Regions from separate parts of the Fructilactobacillus ixorae genome, predicted to be linked through region 1. Evidence: riboswitches for the same ligand, from Rfam matches in the RefSeq annotation. Region 1 holds a riboswitch; the other holds the start of a gene.
The links. Region 1 has a riboswitch for lysine ahead of lysA (diaminopimelate decarboxylase). Riboswitches for the same ligand answer to the same signal wherever they lie in the genome.

Region 1 (9,819 bases):
AAAAAAAGTCCCCAAGTTATCAACATTGATAACTTGAGGACGATTCCGACTCGTGTTCCCACCTCTATTTTGGTTAGCATTACTACTAGCCACTCAGGCACCTCACCGCGGTGAGGCACAGCTCGTAACGGAGCAACCCGAGACTTTTCTAGAAAGTTCCTGACGAACACGAGTGTGGTTCACCTAGTTCCAATTATCGCTTCTCAACTCCAGCGCGATTCTCTGTAGATTGAAAGTTAGGTTACTCTTTCGTGCATATCTTTATCGTGTATCTTAAACCCTGTTGATTGTTCGTGTCAACCATTTGTTGCTATTTTCGGGGAACGAAACCTTCGTTATTCTTTCCCGTAGTAATCAGCTGGCACCTGAACTAAATCATGTTCCACCAGTTTTTCGGCAATTTCGACGGTATTTGCAGCCGCTCCCTTGAGCAAGTTATCGGCCACAACCCACAGGTTATAAGCGCCTGGATTTTCGGGATCAGCGCGCACCCGCCCAACGTACGTTTCGGTGTGCCCAGCCGCGTTAATTGGTTGCGGATAAAGTTGTTGGGCTGGATCGTCCTCCAGTACCACGCCTGCGCCCGCTTGTAGTAAGGCTTGCACCTTATGTGCATCCAAGTTAGCGTTATCTTCGACTTCAAAGTAGACCGATTCTCCGTGCCCAATCACGACCGGAACCCGCACACAGGTGGCGTTAACCTTAAGCTTAGGATCGTTCATATCGCCAGCCATGATCTTCTTCGTTTCGTGCACCATCTTCCACTCTTCGTGCGTGGAACCGTCCTCTTCAAACACATCGATTTGGGGCAGCAGGTTAAAGGCTAATGGATAATGGTGTGCTGCGCCCTTGACCGGGAAGATGTTGGCCGTCATTGGTTCTCCATTGAGGTGCTGTTGGGCTTCCTCATCCAACTCTTTAATGGCCATTTGCCCGGCTCCTGAACCAGCTTGATAGGTCGACACAATAATTTGTTTCAACCCCACCGCATCCATAATGGGCTTCAACGCCACCACCATTTGGATGGTTGAACAGTTTGGGTTCGCAATGATGCCCTTGTGTTGTTGGAGCGCTTCCTCATTTACTTCGGGAACCACCAGCGGGACTTCTGGATCCATCCGAAAGGCACTGGTATTATCAACGGCTACGGCTCCACGTTTCACGGCTTCCGGGAGGAATTGCTTGGAAGCTGCTCCCCCAGCGGAGGCCAAGACGATGTCAACGTCGTCAAAGGACTCGGGCGTCGTGGCTTCGACCGTGATATCCTGACCCTTAAATTGTAAGCCGGTTCCGGCCGACCGCGGCGACGCCAATAACTTAACCTGGTTCACGGGAATCGTAGACTGTTCTAATTGCTGAATTAGGCGCGTTCCCACAGCCCCCGTGGCCCCTAAAATTGCTACATTATACTGCTTCATGATGAAAAAATCCTTTCCTTACAACACGTTTTCTAAGCCAACGGCAAACCCCGATAGCCGGCCCACTTGTTTAATCGTGATGTTTAACCCGTGCATAAATGATTCCCGGTCAAAGGAATCCTGGCGAATCGTCAAGGCTTCACCGGGACCACCAAACAAGACCTGTTCGTGGGCAACGTACCCCGGTAACCGGACCGCGTGAATGGGAACTTCTTCGTAGTTAGCTCCCCGTGCTCCCGGCAACGTTTCAACGGGATTTGCCACCGTTTCTGGCGCTTGCGTCCGCCCCGCAGCAATCATTTTCGCCGTATTAATGGCCGTTCCCGACGGGGAATCCTGCTTATCGGCGTGGTGCATTTCGATGATTTCCGCATCCGGGAAGTACTGCGCCGCCTGCTTTGCAAATTGCATCAACAAGACTGCCGAGAGCCCAAAGTTCGGCACTAACAACCCGGCCTGGTGCTGTTCATCCGCCAGTTTCGTTAACTGGGCAACCTGTTCGTCGCTGAGCCCACTGGTGCCAATAATGGGGGTCATTTCGTGTTCTAACGCAAACTGAGCGTTGGCAAAGGCGCCCGTGGGCGTCGAAAAGTCGACCCACACCGTGGCGGTAGTCTTAAGCTCAGTTAAATCAGTAAATACCTGCGTGGTGGCTGGTAAGTCATAAGCAGCCGGGTTGGTCGTGGACGCATGGGGACTATAAACAGCGCCTAATGCTAACTCGGGATCGCGTTCAATCATCGCGGTGGCCTTTTGGCCCATCGCTCCTTGAAAACCAGCTACTAAAACGGTCGTTGTCATGGGTTACTCCTTTTCTCCGAGGGCTTCTAAAACATAGCTTTGTTCAACGGCAGTCAGATCCGTGATTGGTAACCGGCAGCCCCCGACGTCTAAGCCATTTCTAGTCAACATAAACTTCACGGCCGATGGTGAGGGGTAGAGGAATAAGCCCTGCATCTTCGGCGTTAATTCTCGTTGTAATTGACCAGCGTGGGCTAAATCTTGATCCAGCAAATCATACATTTGCCGCATAGCGGGCAGGTAGAGGTGGGAAGCGACGGAAACAACCCCGTTGCCACCCACGCTCTTTGCAAACAAACTCTGTGGATCTTCACCAGTGTAGACCAGGAAGTCAGCGGGAGTTTGTGCCACAATTGCTTCAAAATCCTCCATTGAACCACACTGTTTAATGCCAATGATGTTTGGTTCCTGACTGAGTTCGACGACCGTTTCGACGTCCATGTTAACGCCCGTCCGGCCGGGAATGTTGTAGATAATGATTGGGAAATTCGTGGCACGCGCTACGGCCCGGAAGTGGGCCTTCATCCCCACCTGGTTGGGCTTATTATAGTAAGGAACGACCACTAAAGCCGCGTCAATGCCCGGAATGTGGCTCACTTCTTCGGTAAAATCAATGGTGGCCTGGGTGTTATTACTCCCAGTTCCGGCGATGACCGGAACCCGGCCGTTCACAAACTGGGCGAAGTTCGTGTACAAACTCAGCTTTTCATCGTGGGTAAGCGTGGGGATTTCCCCGGTCGTGCCCCCGATTAGAAAACCGTTGCCCCCTGCTTGCAATAGCCGCTCCGTCAACGTTTCTAACGCTGGATAGTTAATCTCTTGCTCCGCAGTGAACGGAGTGATTAATGCGGTAATAATGTCAGTTTGTGTAAAATCAGTCATTTTGCTTACTCCTTTTCTGTCATGCGTTGTTGTAACCAGCCGGTAATCGCCCTAATCCCCGGTTCAATGGCGGCCTCACTCGGTACTAATTCACTCGAATGCAACTGGTGGTTAGGATCTCCCACTCCCAGCCAAAACATGGTTCCGGGAAACTTAGACAGTAAATACCCGAAGTCTTCGCCTGTCATGGCTGGTTCCGTTTCAAGGTACTGAACATCCGGCGCGCTCTGCATGTATTTAATGAAGTCCGCGGTGAGATGGGGATTATTTTCCACCGGCAGGTAGCCCCCCTGGTTTAACTGAAGGTCTACCTGACAGCCATAGCTCGCGGCAATACCATTGGCAACCGCCCGTAAGCGATCGTCAATGTGTTCAATCATTTTCTGGGTTAACCCCCGAATCGTCCCGTGAAGCTCTGCTTCTCCGGCAATCACGTTCCGAATCGTTCCGGCGTTAAACTGCCCGAAGGTAATCACGCCCCCTTCGATGGGATCCACGCTTCGCGACACAATCGTCTGCACCTGTCCAATGAACTGGCTCGCGGCAACCACCATGTCATTTGCAAACTGCGGGTAGGCCGCGTGCCCCTGAGTTCCCGTAAAGTGAACGTCCACTTCCGTGGTCCCCGCAAATAGCGTTCCCATCCGGCAGCCAATCGCCCCGGCGGGAAGTTGCGGATTATCGTGAAGGCCGTAGAACTCATCAGGACGCCACTGACCGGTAAAGATGCCGTCCTCGTAGGCCAGCTTGCCCCCGTTTTGACTCTCTTCAGCGGGTTGAAAGAAGAATAACAGGTTATCGGTGGGCTGATGCGCAACGAAGTGGGCCAGCACTCCCATTGCCACGGTCATGTGCACATCATGACCACAGGCGTGCATCCGTCCCTCATGCTGCGAAGCAAACGGCAAGCCCGTCGCTTCCGTCACCGGTAACGCATCAATGTCCGTTCGGTACCCAATCGTGCGGGTCGGATCTGTGCCGTGCAGTAACACTAAGATTGCCGTCGGTAACTGTTCTGGGACCTGAACCTCAACGAAACCGCAATCAGTGGCTAACGTCGTGATTTGCTTCATTAAGAGGTCGTGCGTTTGAAACTCGTGGAGCGCTAGTTCCGGAATCTGGTGTAATTCGCGGTAGAGGTTGTGTAAGTCGAGTGTCATGGTTTACCCCCGCAAATCGTCTTCCAGTTTGGTTTTTGCGCGGGTCTTTTGGTTCACGTCCTTCACCTTTTTAGCAGGCATGCCGGCTACGACCGTGTACGGAGCCACGTCCTCAGTTACCACGGCCCCCGCGGCCACGACGGCACCTTTCCCGACGTGAACGCCTTCAATCACGACCGCGTTGGCCCCAACCAAGACGTCGTCGTCAATTTGGACTGGTTTAGCACTGGCCGGTTCAATCACTCCAGCCAGCACAGCGCCTGCCCCAATGTGCGAGTGCTTACCAACCATGGCCCGGCCCCCAAGGACGGCCCCCATGTCGATCATGGAGTCGTCCCCAATCTCAGCCCCGATGTTAATGAGGGCGCCCATCATGATGACGGCGTCTTTCCCAATTTTAACTTGGTCCCGAATGATGGCACCGGGTTCGATCCGCGCTTCGAGGTTCTTGGTGTCTAATAACGGCACCGCTGAGTTGCGACCATCGGTTTCAATTTCGTAATCCGTAAGGTGGGCTTGGTTAGCTGCTAAGAATGGTTGCACGTCTTTCCAGTCCCCAAAAACAACCCCGGTTTGGTCGTTCACAAATGGTCTAAGCGCGTCCGGAAAATCAAGGTCAGCTAATTGGCCTTTCAGGTACACCTTCACGTTGGTTTTCTTTTCAGCATTTCCGATGAATTGAATGATTTCTTGTGCGTTCATTTCCGCCATGTTCTGTCTCCTTGCTTGTCAGTAGTAGTTTTGCTTCCTTAATCACTTAGTTTCACGTCGAGGCGGGTTAAATCAGCTAGGGTTTCCCGCTTAACCACGACTTGGGCGCTGCCATTTTCAACGAAAACAACCGCGGGCCGGGGATTCCGGTTATAGTTAGATGCCATTGAGTACCCGTAGGCTCCCGTGGCCAATACCGCAATCACGTCCCCAGCTTGCACGGGCGGGAGCGTGGCATCCTTTACTAAGATGTCCCCTGATTCACAGTACTTCCCGGCGACCGTTACCACTTCAGTTTCGGTCGGTGCCACGTTGTCAGCAGCGACCGCTTCGTAAGCAGCCCCATAGAGCGCGGGACGGATGTTGTCACCCATCCCGCCATCAACTGCCACGTACTTGCGAACCGCTGGAATTGTTTTTTGCGAACCAACCCGGTACAGGCTCACCCCGGCCGGTCCAGCAATCGAACGCCCTGGTTCAATCCAGACCGCAGGTAAGGGTAAGTTGGCCGCGGCCGTTTCCGTCTTCAAAGTGGTGATGATCTGTTCGACAAACGCTTCGGGCCGAATGGGGTGATCGGCATCTGTATACTGGATCCCAAAGCCCCCGCCGACGTTAATCACTTGGGGAAGATAGTCATATTCATCCCGCCAGTGTTGCATCAGGTGCACCAGCTTCTGCGTTTCAATCTTAAAACCGTCGGTCGCAAAGATCTGGGACCCAATGTGAGAGTGAACTCCCTGTAAGTGCATCCGCGGTTCCGCCAAGACCTGTTGCAAGGCCTGGTCAGCCTGCCCGGTCAGCAGGTCAAAGCCAAACTTACTGTCCTGTTGACCGGTCTGAATAAATTCATGGGTATGCGCGGAAACGGCAGGAGAAACCCGTAGCATCACGTTTACTTCCGCGTCCGCTGCTTCGAGAACCTGGGCAAGGAGCCCAATCTCGTAGAAGTTATCGAGGATAATCGTACCCACGTGGTGGTGCATCGCCATTTGTAACTCTTCATAGGACTTGTTGTTCCCGTGAAAACTAACCCGCTCCATCGGAAAGTCCGCTGCTAACGCGGTCGCTAATTCACCAGCAGAAACCACGTCAATGTGGACATGTTCTTGATTAACAATTTGGTACATAGCTACGCACGCAAAAGCCTTACTGGCATAACTAACGGCGTAATCAACGTGTTGTTCCACAAAGACCCGTGCAAACGCCCGAATCTGGCGCCGGATTTTTGCCACGTCATACACTTGGAGCGGCGTTCCATATTCATCAGCGAGCTCCGTGGCGGGAATGCCACCGATCACCAACTGATTATTGCGCACTTCATCGCTACTTAACATCCTGTTTTCCTCCTCAATCTTCCGAACCGGCGGGTCCTGGTTTGTACTAAAAAAGGGCCTTTTGGCACGGAAGCTCCGTCCAAAAGACCCTATTGTCGCCGATTAGAATCAATTTTATCCATAGCTCCCCGAGAACAGTATTCCCGACAGTCCGTAACCTCTTAAGTTACGTCCCAGTTAACTAAGGTCCATCCCCCTTAGCACTTCGGCAACCAATCCTTTCGGCGGATTCAAAGCTGGATGACAACTCCCCCACGTACTCTTCTTGCTTGCGACCTCTATTTGATTTGTGTTTAGCATACCGAAAAAGCCAATCAGCGTCAACCTTTTCCAAACTAACTTACTGAAATTTCTTTATTTCTATATAAAGTTTTCTAAAAATGTCCGTTATTTTTCCAGATTGAGTTGCGAAATCAAAAAAATGATGATAGTTTCACTAATAATAAAACGAGCGAGGTCAAACGAACATGAAAGTAGTTAAATTTGGGGGCAGTTCGTTAGCCGATGCCACCCAGTTCGAAAAAATTATTCATATCATTCAGCAGGATCCGGAGCGGCGGGCCATCGTGGTATCCGCTCCCGGAACCCGGTTTAAGGGCGACATTAAGGTAACTGACCTGCTAATTCAATATGCACAGGCCGTTCGCAATCACGAACCATTGGAAGACGTTCAAACCGAAATCATTGATCGCTACCGAAACATTGCCAGCCACTTTGCTGTTCCGGACGCTGTGATGGAACACATCTCGGCGGTCATCACCGGCTTAGCTCGCCAATCCTTTACGGATCAAGACCACCAGTTGGCTGCTTTTAAAGCCCATGGAGAATTCCTAAACGCCTACCTACTTAGCCAAATTTTAACAAAATTAGGCCTGCCAACTAAGTTCATGGACCCGCGGACCGTGGGCTTTGAGGTCGCCGGACCCGTGAATGATGCCCAGGTCACGCCTGCAACTTACGACCATCTCGCTGCCTACCAAACTAGTACTGATTATTTAGTCTTTCCGGGCTTTTTTGGCATTAACGAAGCGGACGGAACGATTGCCACCTTTTCACGGGGGGGTTCCGATATTACCGGTTCGATCGTTGCCAAGGGCTTACACGCCAAAGTCTACGAAAACTTTACGGACGTTGACGCCATCTACTCGGTGGACCCCCACATCGTTCCCAATCCCAAGAGTATTAGTAAAATGACCTACCGGGAAATGCGGGAACTTTCCTATGCCGGGTTCTCCGTGTTTCACGACGAAGCGTTACTCCCGGTCATTGAGGCCCAAGTTCCAATTAACGTTAAAAATACGAACCATCCGGACCTTCCCGGCACCTTAATTGTCCCCGAACAGGGCTTTCAACCCGCGGGCCTTGTCACTGGAGTAGCCAGTTCCAAGGGCTTTTCGGCTCTATACCTGCACCGATACTTGCTTAACAAGGAAGTTGGGTTTACGCTAAGGCTATTACGAATCCTCTACAAATACGGGATTTCCTACGAACACATGCCGTCTGGAATTGATGATTTGACCATCATTTTTGATAATCGCGAGCTCACGCCGAAAACCGTCCAGGCAATGTGTGAAGACATTCGAACGGAACTCCACCCTGATCAATTAGAGTGGATCGATCACTACGCCATCATCATGATTGTCGGCGAAGGGATGCAACTGAGTCCGAACACCATCGAAAAAATTATTCGCCCGCTCACCGACCATGACATTAACATTCACATGATTAACGAAGGGGCGTCAAAAATTTCGATCATGCTCGGCACTGATGAAGCCGATGCGGAACAATCGGTCAAACTCATTTACCAACACTTCTTTGACAATAACCGCATTTTTACCGACTAACGGGAGGTCATTTCATGGTAACGCTACGCAAAGTTCACGGTTCAGAAAACCGCTTTTTCATTTTAGATCGGACCCAATTTACCACTATCCCAACCATCGAGCAAATTGCCAACCTGGCCGTGCGCCTTAAACAGAGTGCCAACGAGACCTTTAACGACATCGATGGGATTTTAGTCGTAGATGCTTCGGATCATCCGGGGTGCTTAGGCAAAATGACGGTCGTGAATGCCGATGGTAGTCTCGCCTCCATGTGTGGCAACGGGCTGCGAACGGTCGCCCGCTACCTAGCCGAGCAGACGGGAACCACTAAGTTTAAGGTCGAAACTCAGGATGCCGATTTACACGTGGAACAAGCCCCCCAGTTGGCACCCGCGGTCCCTGCCTACGGAGTCGAAATCGCCCCCGTGCGGTTTCACGCTGCTGACTTTCCGTTTGCCGAGCTGGGAGGAGACACGATTTTGAACCGACCCTTACCCCGGTTAGCACCTGACCTAGACTTTACGGCCATTGCGGTGCCCAATCCGCATTTAATTAGTTTTATGGACCATGACACCTTAACCAGTGGATTACAAGCTCAACTGGGGCCCTATTTAAACGGAGAAAATCCGTACTTCCCAGACGGGGTGAACCTCAACTTTGCCCAAATTCTTGGTCCCGATCGCTTGTTTGTGAAAACTTACGAACGGGGGGTCGGCTTCACGAACGCCTGTGGAACCGGAATGACGGCCACGAGCTTGGCCTACGTTTTAAACCATGACCAGGGCGACTTTGACCACGTGGTGACGGTCTACAATCCGGGAGGAATGGTTAAAGTGCACGTCGCCCGGACGGGGACGGAATATGCCCTGCAGTTGATTGCCAACGCGACCACGCTGGGAAACTGGGAAATCGAAGCTACTAACCTTTTCCAGCATGAATTTGCAGCTGGTAACTACCAACCCACCACGGAGGAAACGGCTTACCAAAACTGGGTCGCGACCCTCTCTCAACCCTAATTAACTAGGTTAACCTCACTCATCCGGGTGAGGTTTTTTTGGACGTGAAGCTTTTATCTTTACTTACTAAAAATAAGTGGTTATACTAAGTGTACTAATTATAAAGGAGTCGATCATTATGACCACTGTTAACGTAATTCTCGGAAGTGTCCGCGAACCTTCCATGGGAGCCCGCCTGTTTCAATATCTCCAAAAGCACCAATCGGAATTAGAGCAAACCACGCACGTTAGTTTGCAATTTTTAAAGGTTAGTGACTATCAGTTACCTGCCTATGCCGAACCCCTTCCCCCAATGGGAACTCCCGATTATCCAGAGAATCTGGCTCCAAATGCCAATCGCTGGGTAACCGACGTGATGAATGGCGATGGAATCTTGCTGCTCACCCCTGAATATGACTACTCGGTTCCGGGTGCATTAAAAAATGCCTTTGACTACCTCGGAACCGGCGTTAGCGACACCCCGATTCAAACGATCAGTTACTCCATGGGGTCGTTTGGAGGCATCCTGGCGGCCATGGCCTGGTTGCCGATTTTCCAAGTTTTAAGTTTGGTAAGCGTCCCGCGGAATCTGAACCTCCGCTTCATTCAAAACATCTTTACTGAAACCGGAGATTTGAATCCGGATTTAGCGACGTCCGAACAACAATACTATGCCGACAAGTTGACGGCGA
Region 2 (9,819 bases), 380 kb from region 1:
TCCGAGATACCCCAAAACGGTTGAGGCCCGCACGTTAATCTCTAAGGTATAGAGGAAGTAACTCATAAACTGCCCCGCGATTTGGGGTAAAATAGCCACCCGAATCGTTTGGAGCATGGTCGCACCGGTGGCACGTAACGCCCACACCGGACCTAAATTAATCGTTTCTAAAACATCATAAAATAACTTGGCAATCATCCCGAAGGAGAAAAAAGCGAGTGTAATCACCCCGGTCATCGGCCCAATTCCAAAGATGGCCACAAACAGTGCGGCTAACAAGAGGGTCGGTAGGGTTCTGATTAACGCTAAAATCAATCGAATCAACAACCGCCCCAGCCGGTTTTTCACGATGTTGCGGGCGGCCAGAAAGGCAAAGGGAACGGCCACAATGGCCCCGAGGGTCGTCCCTAGAATCGCCATTTGTAACGTTTGGGCGAGCGTCCCCATGATTTTCGTCAGATAGGGCCAATCCGGATGTTTCATCTGGCTTAACACCACGCCGAACTGGTCGGCATTTTCAAAGAAGGCGTTCACATCAACACCCGTAACGAGGGCTGCATAATAAATTAAAACCAGCAGAACAACGGTCACCGTGATTCCCACCACGTGAAAGCGTTGTCTCAGTGGTTGTTCGGGTACCTGTACCTGTTTCATTAGTCATCCCTCCCGTGTTCGTAAACATCACGGAGCTCGGCTTCGTTGGCTTGTGCAATTGGCTTGTCGTAGACCACTTTCCCGTCCCGCAGCCCAATGATCCGATCGGCATACTTCAACGCCAGGGCCATGGAGTGCAGGTTAACCAGAACCGTAATTCGCTCGTACTTTTTCAGGTTATAGAGGTCGTCCATGACCCCCTTACTCGTCTTTGGGTCCAGCGATGCCACCGGTTCGTCCGCTAACACTAGGGTGGGATCCTGCATAAGCGTCCGGGCAATCGCAACCCGTTGCTTCTGCCCTCCGGACAACTGGTCCGCCCGGCGGTACAGTTTCTTAACCATGTTCACCTTGTCGAGTTGAGCGACAGCTTGTTGCTGGTCCGCCTTTGAGTACCACCCTAATAACGTTTTCCAGGTGGGATAGTATCCCGTCCGTCCGGCTAACACATTTTTTTGCACGGTCGTTCGTTCCACGAGGTTGAAGTTTTGAAAGATCATCCCAATTTTGCGTCGCATCCGCCGGAGCTCTTGGCCGCGAACCTTGGTGATGTCTTCACCATCAACCAGCACCTGACCGTCAGTAACGTCAAGCATGCGGTTAATCGAATTGAACAGGGTACTTTTCCCCGCTCCCGATAGTCCCACGACGGCGACAAACTCCCCTTCGTGCACCGTAAAGTTAATGTCATCGAGGCCTACCACGCCACTTGGATAGACCTTACTAACGTGTTTTAATTCTAATACCGTTTTTTCCGTCACTAGTCTGTCTCCCCCTACTCGTCTAACCGGCCGACTTTTTTCAAATTGGTCCGCACACTGTCAAATTCATGATCCTGAACCGGCACATACCCCTGATGACTATAAAGTTCATAGATAATCTGGTGCCCTTGTTTGGACTTCGCAATCGTTTGAAAGGCTCGGGCAATTTTCTTATCCCACTTGGGACTCATATCCCGCCGCACCGAAATGGTATCGTTCGGGATGGGATGGGTTTTATACAAAACAGCCGTCTCCTTCATGATATTTGGATCATCCTTAGCCGCAATTTTCCGCGCTCCTTGGAACACAAAGGCAGCATCGGCATTCCCGTTATATACGGATAGAACCCCTTGGTCCGCTCCCTTCACGGTGAAGGTCTTAATCCCGTTTTTGTGGATGTTAATCCCGCGGTCGGCTAATTCCACGGCCGGGAAAATATAGCCAGCGGTCGACGTCGTATCCTGAATGGCAATCTTCTTTCCCTTTAGATCACTCAGCTTGTTCACCTTACCGTTCTTTTTCACCACAATTTCACCCAAGTAGGTGTTCGTCGGCACGTTCGTAATGTCTTCCGTGGCATCTGATCCATACCGATACCGCGTTGCTTGTAAGATGGCTTTCACCCCGTAGTTAGCGTGCCCCAGCACGTACGCCGTTGGTGACAAGAAGGCCACGTCCGCCGTCTTGGACCCCAGTGCTTCGACCATCGAACTCCCGCTGGTCGCCACGACCACCTTCACCGGAATGTGTAATTGTTGCTCCAGCATTTTTTCCAGTGGTTTCGCCCGGGCTTCCATCTTGCCGGCGTTTGAAGACGGATTAAATTCCACCACTAGTCGTTTGGGTTGGTAGTTCTCCGCCCGTGAGTGATGTTTACATCCGCTCAGACCGCCCCCGATTACGAGCAAGACCAGCGCTAAGCAACCCACCTTCAGTAATTTTTTGACCTTCATTGCGCTCCTCCTCAACTAAGAATGGCTTTATTTTACCACATTTAAATTAACAATTACAACCTAAACCGGATAAATAGTTCGTATTTTATCGTTTTAAACCGGTAACTTACTTTTGGATAGCCATAAATTGGCGAAATCACGAATTTTAACCACGAAAAAAGAGCGACGCATCCGTCGCTCTTCGAACTTAGAATAATTGTTGTTGGGTGATTTTTTGCATCCCGTGCATGTATGGTTGCAGGACTTCCGGAATGTTCACCGAGCCATCTTCGTTTTGGTAATTTTCCAAAATGGCAGCCACGGTCCGCCCCACGGCGAGTCCCGAACCGTTTAACGTGTGGACGTACTGCAGTTTCCCGGTTTCATCCCGGTACTGAATGTGCGCCCGACGCGCCTGAAAGTCAGTCGTATTCGAACAACTGGAGATTTCTCGGTAACAGTCCTGCGATGGCATCCAGACCTCAATGTCGTGGGTCATAGCAGCCGTAAAGCTCATATCACTCGAGGTTAGGGTAATCACGTGGTACGGTAAGCCCAGTTTTTGCAGGGAACTTTCCGCCTGGTGCGTAATGTTTTCGAGTGCTGCCCAGGAGTCCGCTGGCTTCGTAAATTGCACCATCTCAACCTTGTTAAACTGGTGAAGCCGGATTAAGCCCTTGGTATCGCGACCGGCACTGCCGGCTTCCGACCGAAAGGCAGGCGTTAACGCGGTAAACTTCACTGGGAGCTGCTCAGCTGGAATCACTTCATCCCGGTAAAAGTTTACCAACGGAACTTCAGCCGTCGGGATCATGGTGAGGTCACTATCAGCGATTTCAAAGCCGGCTTTTGTTTCCAAGAACTTGGGAAACTGCCCCGTACCATACATCGAAGCTGAGTTAACCATGTATGGAGGCAAGACTTCCGTGTAGCCCGCGCGGTCATTTTCATCGAGGTAGAAATTGTAGACGGCCCGTTCTAACATGGCGCCGGCCCCTAAGTAGTAGACAAACCGACTTCCGGCAACCTTGGCACTGCGTTGAAAGTCCAGGATGTCTAAGTGTTCCCCAATTTCCCAGTGGGATTGCGGTTGAAACTTAAAGTGGCGGGGCGTCCCCACCTTACGCAGTTCCACGGCGCCCGCTTCCGTCAGACTCACGGGCACCTGATCGTTAGGAATGTTTGGCAGGTGCGCCGCCACATCCTGTTCTGCTTGTTCAACTTGCTCTAAATCCTGGTCCAGCTGTTTAATCGCTTTTCCGACCTCGCGCATCCGTTGAATGGGCGCCTCAGCATCCGCTTTTTGCCGTTTTAACTGCGAAATTTGATCTGAGACCGAATTCCGTTCGGCCTTTAGTTGTTCTGTTTGGACAATCAATTCCCGGCGCCGCTGATCTAGTTCCAAAAGGTGATCCACCGTTTCGGCACTCACGCCCCGGGTGGCCATTTTTTCCTTGAACCAATCAGGTTTTTGCCGCACTAACTTAATGTCAATCATGTTACTACCTCCTATAATTAGCTGTATTTACGTAAAAAGACCCCCGCCCTAATTGGGACGAAGGTCTTTGTTCGCGGTACCACCCAAGTTCCTGACTACGTCAGACACTCATTGGGATTAGTAACGGAATCACCGTGCAGGATTAACTGCCCCGAAGCGTAGCGGAATTTCGAACGATGACTCGCACCCCCCGTCACCTCTCTGTGGTTCTACTGAAACTACGCCATTAGTTTGTGTTTTCTTCATTATACAATATCTAGGCAAAGATTTGGTTAATTTTTGCATCCACCAGGGCAAAAATTTGGTCACGCGCTGCAGGATCCTCCACAAACTCGAGCTGATCACCATCAATCTCCAACTTCGGCGAGAGCTCGTACTGGGCAAACCAGGTATCATACCGTTCGTTTAACTCCCGGTAGTAGTCATAGAGGCTCGCATCGTGGTCAAGTTGCTCATAACTGCGGCCACGCTTCTTAATCCGCTGCAGCATCGTATCAAAGGAAACGTGTAAGTAGATCAATAAATCGGGGAGCTTTTGATAGTCAGCGGGACCGACTGGCTCGAGCATGTTGTGCAACAACGAATCGTAGGTGGCTACTTCCGTTGCCGTTGAACGCCCGAGATCGGCGTTTAAATGAAATAACAGCGAATCTTCAAACAACGAGCGGTCCATGACGCTGTAGCGGTCGGCATTCGCTGCTTTAATCGCCGCTAACCGTTTGTTCAAAAAATAAATTTGTAGTAAAAAGGCGTATTTTTGTGGGTCTTTGTAAAACAACGGTAAAATCTCGTTATCATCGACCGATTCGTAAAACGCCGGGGCATTAAGATGCTCGGCGAGTAAGGTGGTTAACGAGGTCTTTCCCGCCCCAATGGGGCCTGATAAAACGATCATGTGGATTCCTCCCCTGCAACTGGTTTCTAACCAGTTTCCATTGTAGCATTAATTGTGCGCCTGCTGCTCGTCATCTAAATTAGCGGGAGACACGTCCACCTGATCAAGCGGAATCAAATGCGTGTGGTGCACCAACTTGTAACCAAAGAACAAAATTAAGAAGAGTGGCACACTGATGTAGGTCACTGCAATTTCAAACCACTTGCCCTGTACAAAGGACCCAATGTCTTGACCAAAAATTACCACGATACATAAGATCAAACATAACAATGGGCCAAAGGGGAACCAGGTGGCGTGGTACTTGAGTTCATCCAAATGATGCCCCTGCTTAATGAACGCCCGCCGGAACCGGTAGTGGGATAAAGCAATCCCAAACCAAGCAATAAAGCCGGTTAACCCTGAGGCGGCCACGAGCCAGAGGTAAATTTGCGGGCCAACCAAGCTAGTTAAGAAGGTCAGTAGGGCCACAACCGTGGTGGCTAAGAGGGCGAGGAACGGAATTCCGTTCTTACTAATTTTGCCAAAGAACTTCGGGGCATACCCTTCATCAGCCATGGAATAGAGCATCCGCGTTGACGCATACATCCCGGAGTTTGCCGAGGAAATTACGGACGTTAAAATAACCGCATTCATCACACTGGCAGCCGCGGCTAACCCGGCCCGTTCAAAGACAATCGTAAAGGGACTGATTGAGACGTCACTAGCGGATGATCCCAGTAAATCTGGACTCGTGTAGGGAATCACCGCGGCAATCACAAAGATCGCCAAAAAGTAAAACAAGATGATCCGCCAGAACACCTCATGAATCGCCTTGGGCACGCTCTTTTGCGGGTCGTCAGCTTCTCCAGCGGTAATTCCGACTAATTCGGTTCCCTGAAACGAAAATCCAGCAACGACGAAGACGCTGATGATTCCCGGAATCCCGTGAACAAACGGCGCCTGCTTATAGGTAAAGTTACTTAAGCCCGTGGCATGACCACCCATAATCCCAACGATCGTTAAAAAACCCACGATTAAGAAGATAATGATCGTAATTACCTTGATTAGTGACATCCAAAACTCGGTTTCTCCAAAGGCCGACACGGCCAGTGCGTTAATCACAAAAATCAAGATCAGCGCCACGGCACTCCAAATCCACGCGGGAAAATGGGGGAACCAGAACGCCATGACCAAGGAAACCGTGGACACATCAACGGCCACGGTAATCGCCCAGTTAAACCAGTAGTTCCACCCCATGGCAAATCCTAACGCCGGATCAACGTACTTCGCGGCATACGTTGAAAATGAACCAGAGACCGGCAGGTTGGTTGCCATCTCACCCAAACTCGTCATCAAAAAGTAGACCATGATTCCCATTAACACGTACGCAACGAGCGCACCACCGGGACCGGCCTTACTAATGGCTCCGCCACTTGCTACAAACAGTCCCGTTCCAATACACCCACCGAGGGCGATCATTGACACGTGCCGCGACTTTAAGCCCCGCTTAACGTGTTGGGTTCCCTTTTCTGCTTCCATCTTCGTTCCTCCTGTGTTTTTAACGCTACTAAAACCTAAAAAAAGACCCTTCTTAATCCAGAAGAGTCCCCACTTTGCCATTCGTATTCCGTCTGCTAAAGCGCTCCGCATGCAAGTGCGACAGTCCTTGATTTGTTGAACCAAGGCCCAACCAGCTGGGTACCAACCATCCGATTTCGGCAACGTTCCCTTTCACCTGGGTTCAATGGGCTGGTGCCCTCCGCCGGGTTACTGATGAAAATTGCTCCTCTTTTTAGATTTCAAATTTAGATTTTCAATTATGCAATTCTTTTAGTAGTATAGAAGTTTCTCAACTAAAATGCAAATCACCCCATCAGCCGCTGGCTTTGCTATACTAAGGAAAACAAGGAACTTAGAAAGGAGTCTTGTTCATGTCTCATACTAATCAACCCGCCGCGTTACTAATTATCGACTATACCAACGACTTTGTCGCACCAAACGGCGCCCTGACACTCGGAGAACCCGCCCAGGCGGCCGAACCGGCGATTATCAACATCGCTCAGCGCTTCTGGGAAACGGGCCAGCTGGTCATCTTGCCCACTGATTTACACCACGCCCACGATCCCTACCACCCCGAAAGCAAGCTCTTTGCCCCGCACAACCTCGCCGGCAGTTGGGGGCGGCAATTTTACGGTGAACTCGAACCCTGGTACGAGGCACACCGAGCGGAACCCACGGTGTGGGAGATGCCCAAGACCCGGTACAGCGCTTTTGCCGGCACGGATCTTGACCTTCAACTCCGGGCGCGGGGCATCACCGAACTCCATCTCACGGGAGTAGCCACCGACATCTGCCTGTTGCATACGGCAGTTAGCGCCTATAACCTGGGTTATCAACTGGTAATCCATCCGCACGCCACCGCAAGCTTTTCGCCGGAAAACCAAGCCTTTGCCCTACAACACTTTCAAACCGCGCTCGGCGCTCAACTGATTAACGACTAAAAACAGGATGGCTAAGGCCATCCTGTTTTTAGTCTGTTGCGTTACGGTGTTGCAGTTTAGAGTGCCACAGACCGTAGCTAAAGTACACTACCAACCCGATTGCAAGCCATATCCCCACTGCAACCTTGGTGGTGGGCAGCATCATGATGAAGTAAATGCTACACAAGCCGGCCAAAACCGGTAGGACTGGGTACCACGGCATTTTAAACCCATCGTTTGGAAGGTCTCGACGGTGCCTAAGGGGAATAATTCCAAAGGAAATGCTGGCAAAGGCCAGCAGGGTCCCCGCGTTAATCAGCGAAGCCAGTTGGGCTAGCGGAACAACTCCCGCGAAGAAGGCTTGAACGAGTAAGGCGACCACGACAGCGTTCCTGGGCACCTTCGACTGAGCATGAACCTGCCCCATCTTTTTCGATAATAAGCCGTCCCGACCGAGGGCGTAGACTAACCGAGACCCCCAAAGAACATCGTCACCATGGCGGTAAAGATTCCAAACAGCGCCCCAATGGTAATCAACTTGTTCCACCCATCGAGGTGAACCAAGTGAAGGGCATAGGCAGCGGGATCATCCACGTTCAGTTTGGTGTAGGGCACCATTCCGACCAAGACCAGTGAGAACGCCACGTACAAAACAACAGCAATTAGAACCGTGCCCAGGATCCCCCGGACCACGTTCCGCTGTGGATTAATCGTTTCTGCGGAGTTAGCTGCCAGCGCATCGAACCCGATAAAGGCAAAGAAGACCGTGGCCGCGGCGGTTGAAATTCCACCAAGGCCGAAGGGCGCGCCATGGAATTGCTTCGGATAAAAGGGAACGTAGTTACTGGATTTAATGTAAAAAATGCCGATCCCAATGAAAATGATGATAATTGCAATTTTGACCAGCACCGCGGTGTTTTCTACCTTTTTCGAAAGGTCCGCTCCCTTCACGATGATGAGCGCGATAACCACGATAATCAGGACCGCCGTCAGGTTGACCACTCCCCCTTCCAGCGGGCCTGCTTGCAACGCCGCCGGTAACTTAATGCCGACCGGAGCTAATAGGTTATTGTTAAAGTAGGCCGCAAACCCGGTGGCCTCGGCAGAAACGGCTAAGAAATATTCCAGAATCAAGGCCCAACCAATCAGCCAACCAATAATTTCTCCATAGATTACCGTTCCAAATGAGTAGGCGGATCCGGCAATCGGCATTGCGGACGAGAATTCCGCATAGGCCATCCCAACGACCCCCGATAGTAAGGCCGCTAGTAAGAAGGCGACCGCCACCGCGGGACCAGCATGCTGGGCAGCTTCGTGACCGGGCAGAATGAAGATCCCGGTTCCAATCACCGCCCCGATCCCGAGGGCCACTAAGTCCCATGCGGTTAAGGTCCGGCTTAAGCGGGCATCCGCCTTGAGGTAGTTAGCAACTGATTCTCGCTGAAAAATGCGTTTAAACATAAGCGTCTCCCCTTCGTGCTCGGGCTAAGCCGAGCCAATTTCATTGACGTCTTTTATCTTACCCACTATACTTAGATAAGTAAAATTAATCTTTTCAATTTAAACATTAGGAGAACTGATGTAATGAATCGTTTTGTCGTGTTCCAAAAAATCATTGAAACCGGGAGCTTTACGAAGGCGGCCCATGAACTCGGGTATACCCAGTCGGCCATTAGCCAAACCGTGGCCGGGCTTGAGGCCGAGTTTAACGTGCAACTGCTTAAACGATCCCGCCGGGGCATCAGTTTGACCCCCGCGGGCGTTAAACTTTATCCCGAATTTCAACGCTTGTTACGTCAGTACACGGAGGCCCAGCACCTCGCCCAGCAAATCAACGGTCTGGAAACCGGAACGGTCCGAATTGGTGCGAGCAATAGTATCTCGCGCTACTGGTTGCCGGGCTTAATCAAGGGCTTCGAACAACAACACCCGCACGTCCACTTCACCCTCTTTCAGGGTGATTATGACGAAATCCGCGCGGACGTTGATAGTGGCAAAGTTGACCTCGGATTTTTAAAACAGACCCGAGCCAAGGGTCTGACCACCGTACCGCTTAAACGTGAGCGATTGCTAGCGGTGATGCCCACCGACCATCCGTTAGCCGATCAGGCGGTCGTTTCTCTCGCCGCTTTAAAAGCCCAGTCGCACAACCTGATTTTGATCCCCGAGGGCACTCACAGTGACGTCCGTGCGGCATTTGCATCCTTGAAAATTAACCCCAACATTAAGGACCAAATCCAAGACGACTATACCGTCCTAGCCATGGTAGCAGCCGGGCTCGGGGTGAGCCTGGTCTCTGAGCTAATGGTCGGTAATTCCGACTTTCACATCCACGCGGCGGCCACTGAGCCAGAAATTGCCCAAGCAATCGAACTTGCCTACCAAAATCATGCTAGTCTGTCCGTGGCCAGCCAACACTTTTTAAACTACGTGGCTTCCCAACGGGACCAGTTGCCATAAAAAAAACTCCCCGCCGGGAGCTTTTTTAATAGTTACTATTTTGAAATCCCTTGATGGTCGCAAGCCGGGGCGCATACCGCACGTAAAGGTATTCGGCCACTTGCAGCCAGGCATAGGCCAAGGTCACCGCGCCCACTACGTCACTAGGAAAATGGGCATT

Region 2: linked by a shared signal. The riboswitch ahead of M8332_RS05380 (amino acid permease) and the one ahead of lysA (diaminopimelate decarboxylase) in region 1 are both predicted to bind lysine.

What each region holds. Positions count from the first base shown of each region.
Region 1 covers NZ_CP097478.1:57,720-67,538, reverse strand. The annotation lists gene M8332_RS00300 (aspartate-semialdehyde dehydrogenase) at 336-1,418, opposite strand; gene dapB (4-hydroxy-tetrahydrodipicolinate reductase) at 1,437-2,219, opposite strand; gene dapA (4-hydroxy-tetrahydrodipicolinate synthase) at 2,223-3,101, opposite strand; gene M8332_RS00285 (N-acetyldiaminopimelate deacetylase) at 3,107-4,261, opposite strand; gene dapD (2,3,4,5-tetrahydropyridine-2,6-dicarboxylate N-acetyltransferase) at 4,265-4,972, opposite strand; gene lysA (diaminopimelate decarboxylase) at 5,011-6,309, opposite strand; lysine riboswitch at 6,423-6,598, opposite strand; gene M8332_RS00270 (aspartate kinase) at 6,777-8,153, shown strand; gene dapF (diaminopimelate epimerase) at 8,168-9,148, shown strand; gene M8332_RS00260 (NADPH-dependent FMN reductase) at 9,267-9,819, shown strand, end outside.
Region 2 covers NZ_CP097478.1:1,057,505-1,067,323, forward strand. The annotation lists gene phnE (phosphonate ABC transporter, permease protein PhnE) at 1-654, opposite strand, end outside; gene phnC (phosphonate ABC transporter ATP-binding protein) at 654-1,415, opposite strand; gene M8332_RS05365 (phosphate/phosphite/phosphonate ABC transporter substrate-binding protein) at 1,430-2,368, opposite strand; gene serS (serine--tRNA ligase) at 2,556-3,845, opposite strand; gene M8332_RS05375 (deoxynucleoside kinase) at 4,102-4,740, opposite strand; gene M8332_RS05380 (amino acid permease) at 4,789-6,258, opposite strand; lysine riboswitch at 6,349-6,518, opposite strand; gene M8332_RS05385 (cysteine hydrolase family protein) at 6,651-7,220, shown strand; partial or broken gene M8332_RS05390 (APC family permease) at 7,249-8,660, opposite strand; gene M8332_RS05395 (LysR family transcriptional regulator) at 8,784-9,659, shown strand; gene M8332_RS05400 (phosphatase PAP2 family protein) at 9,685-9,819, opposite strand, start outside.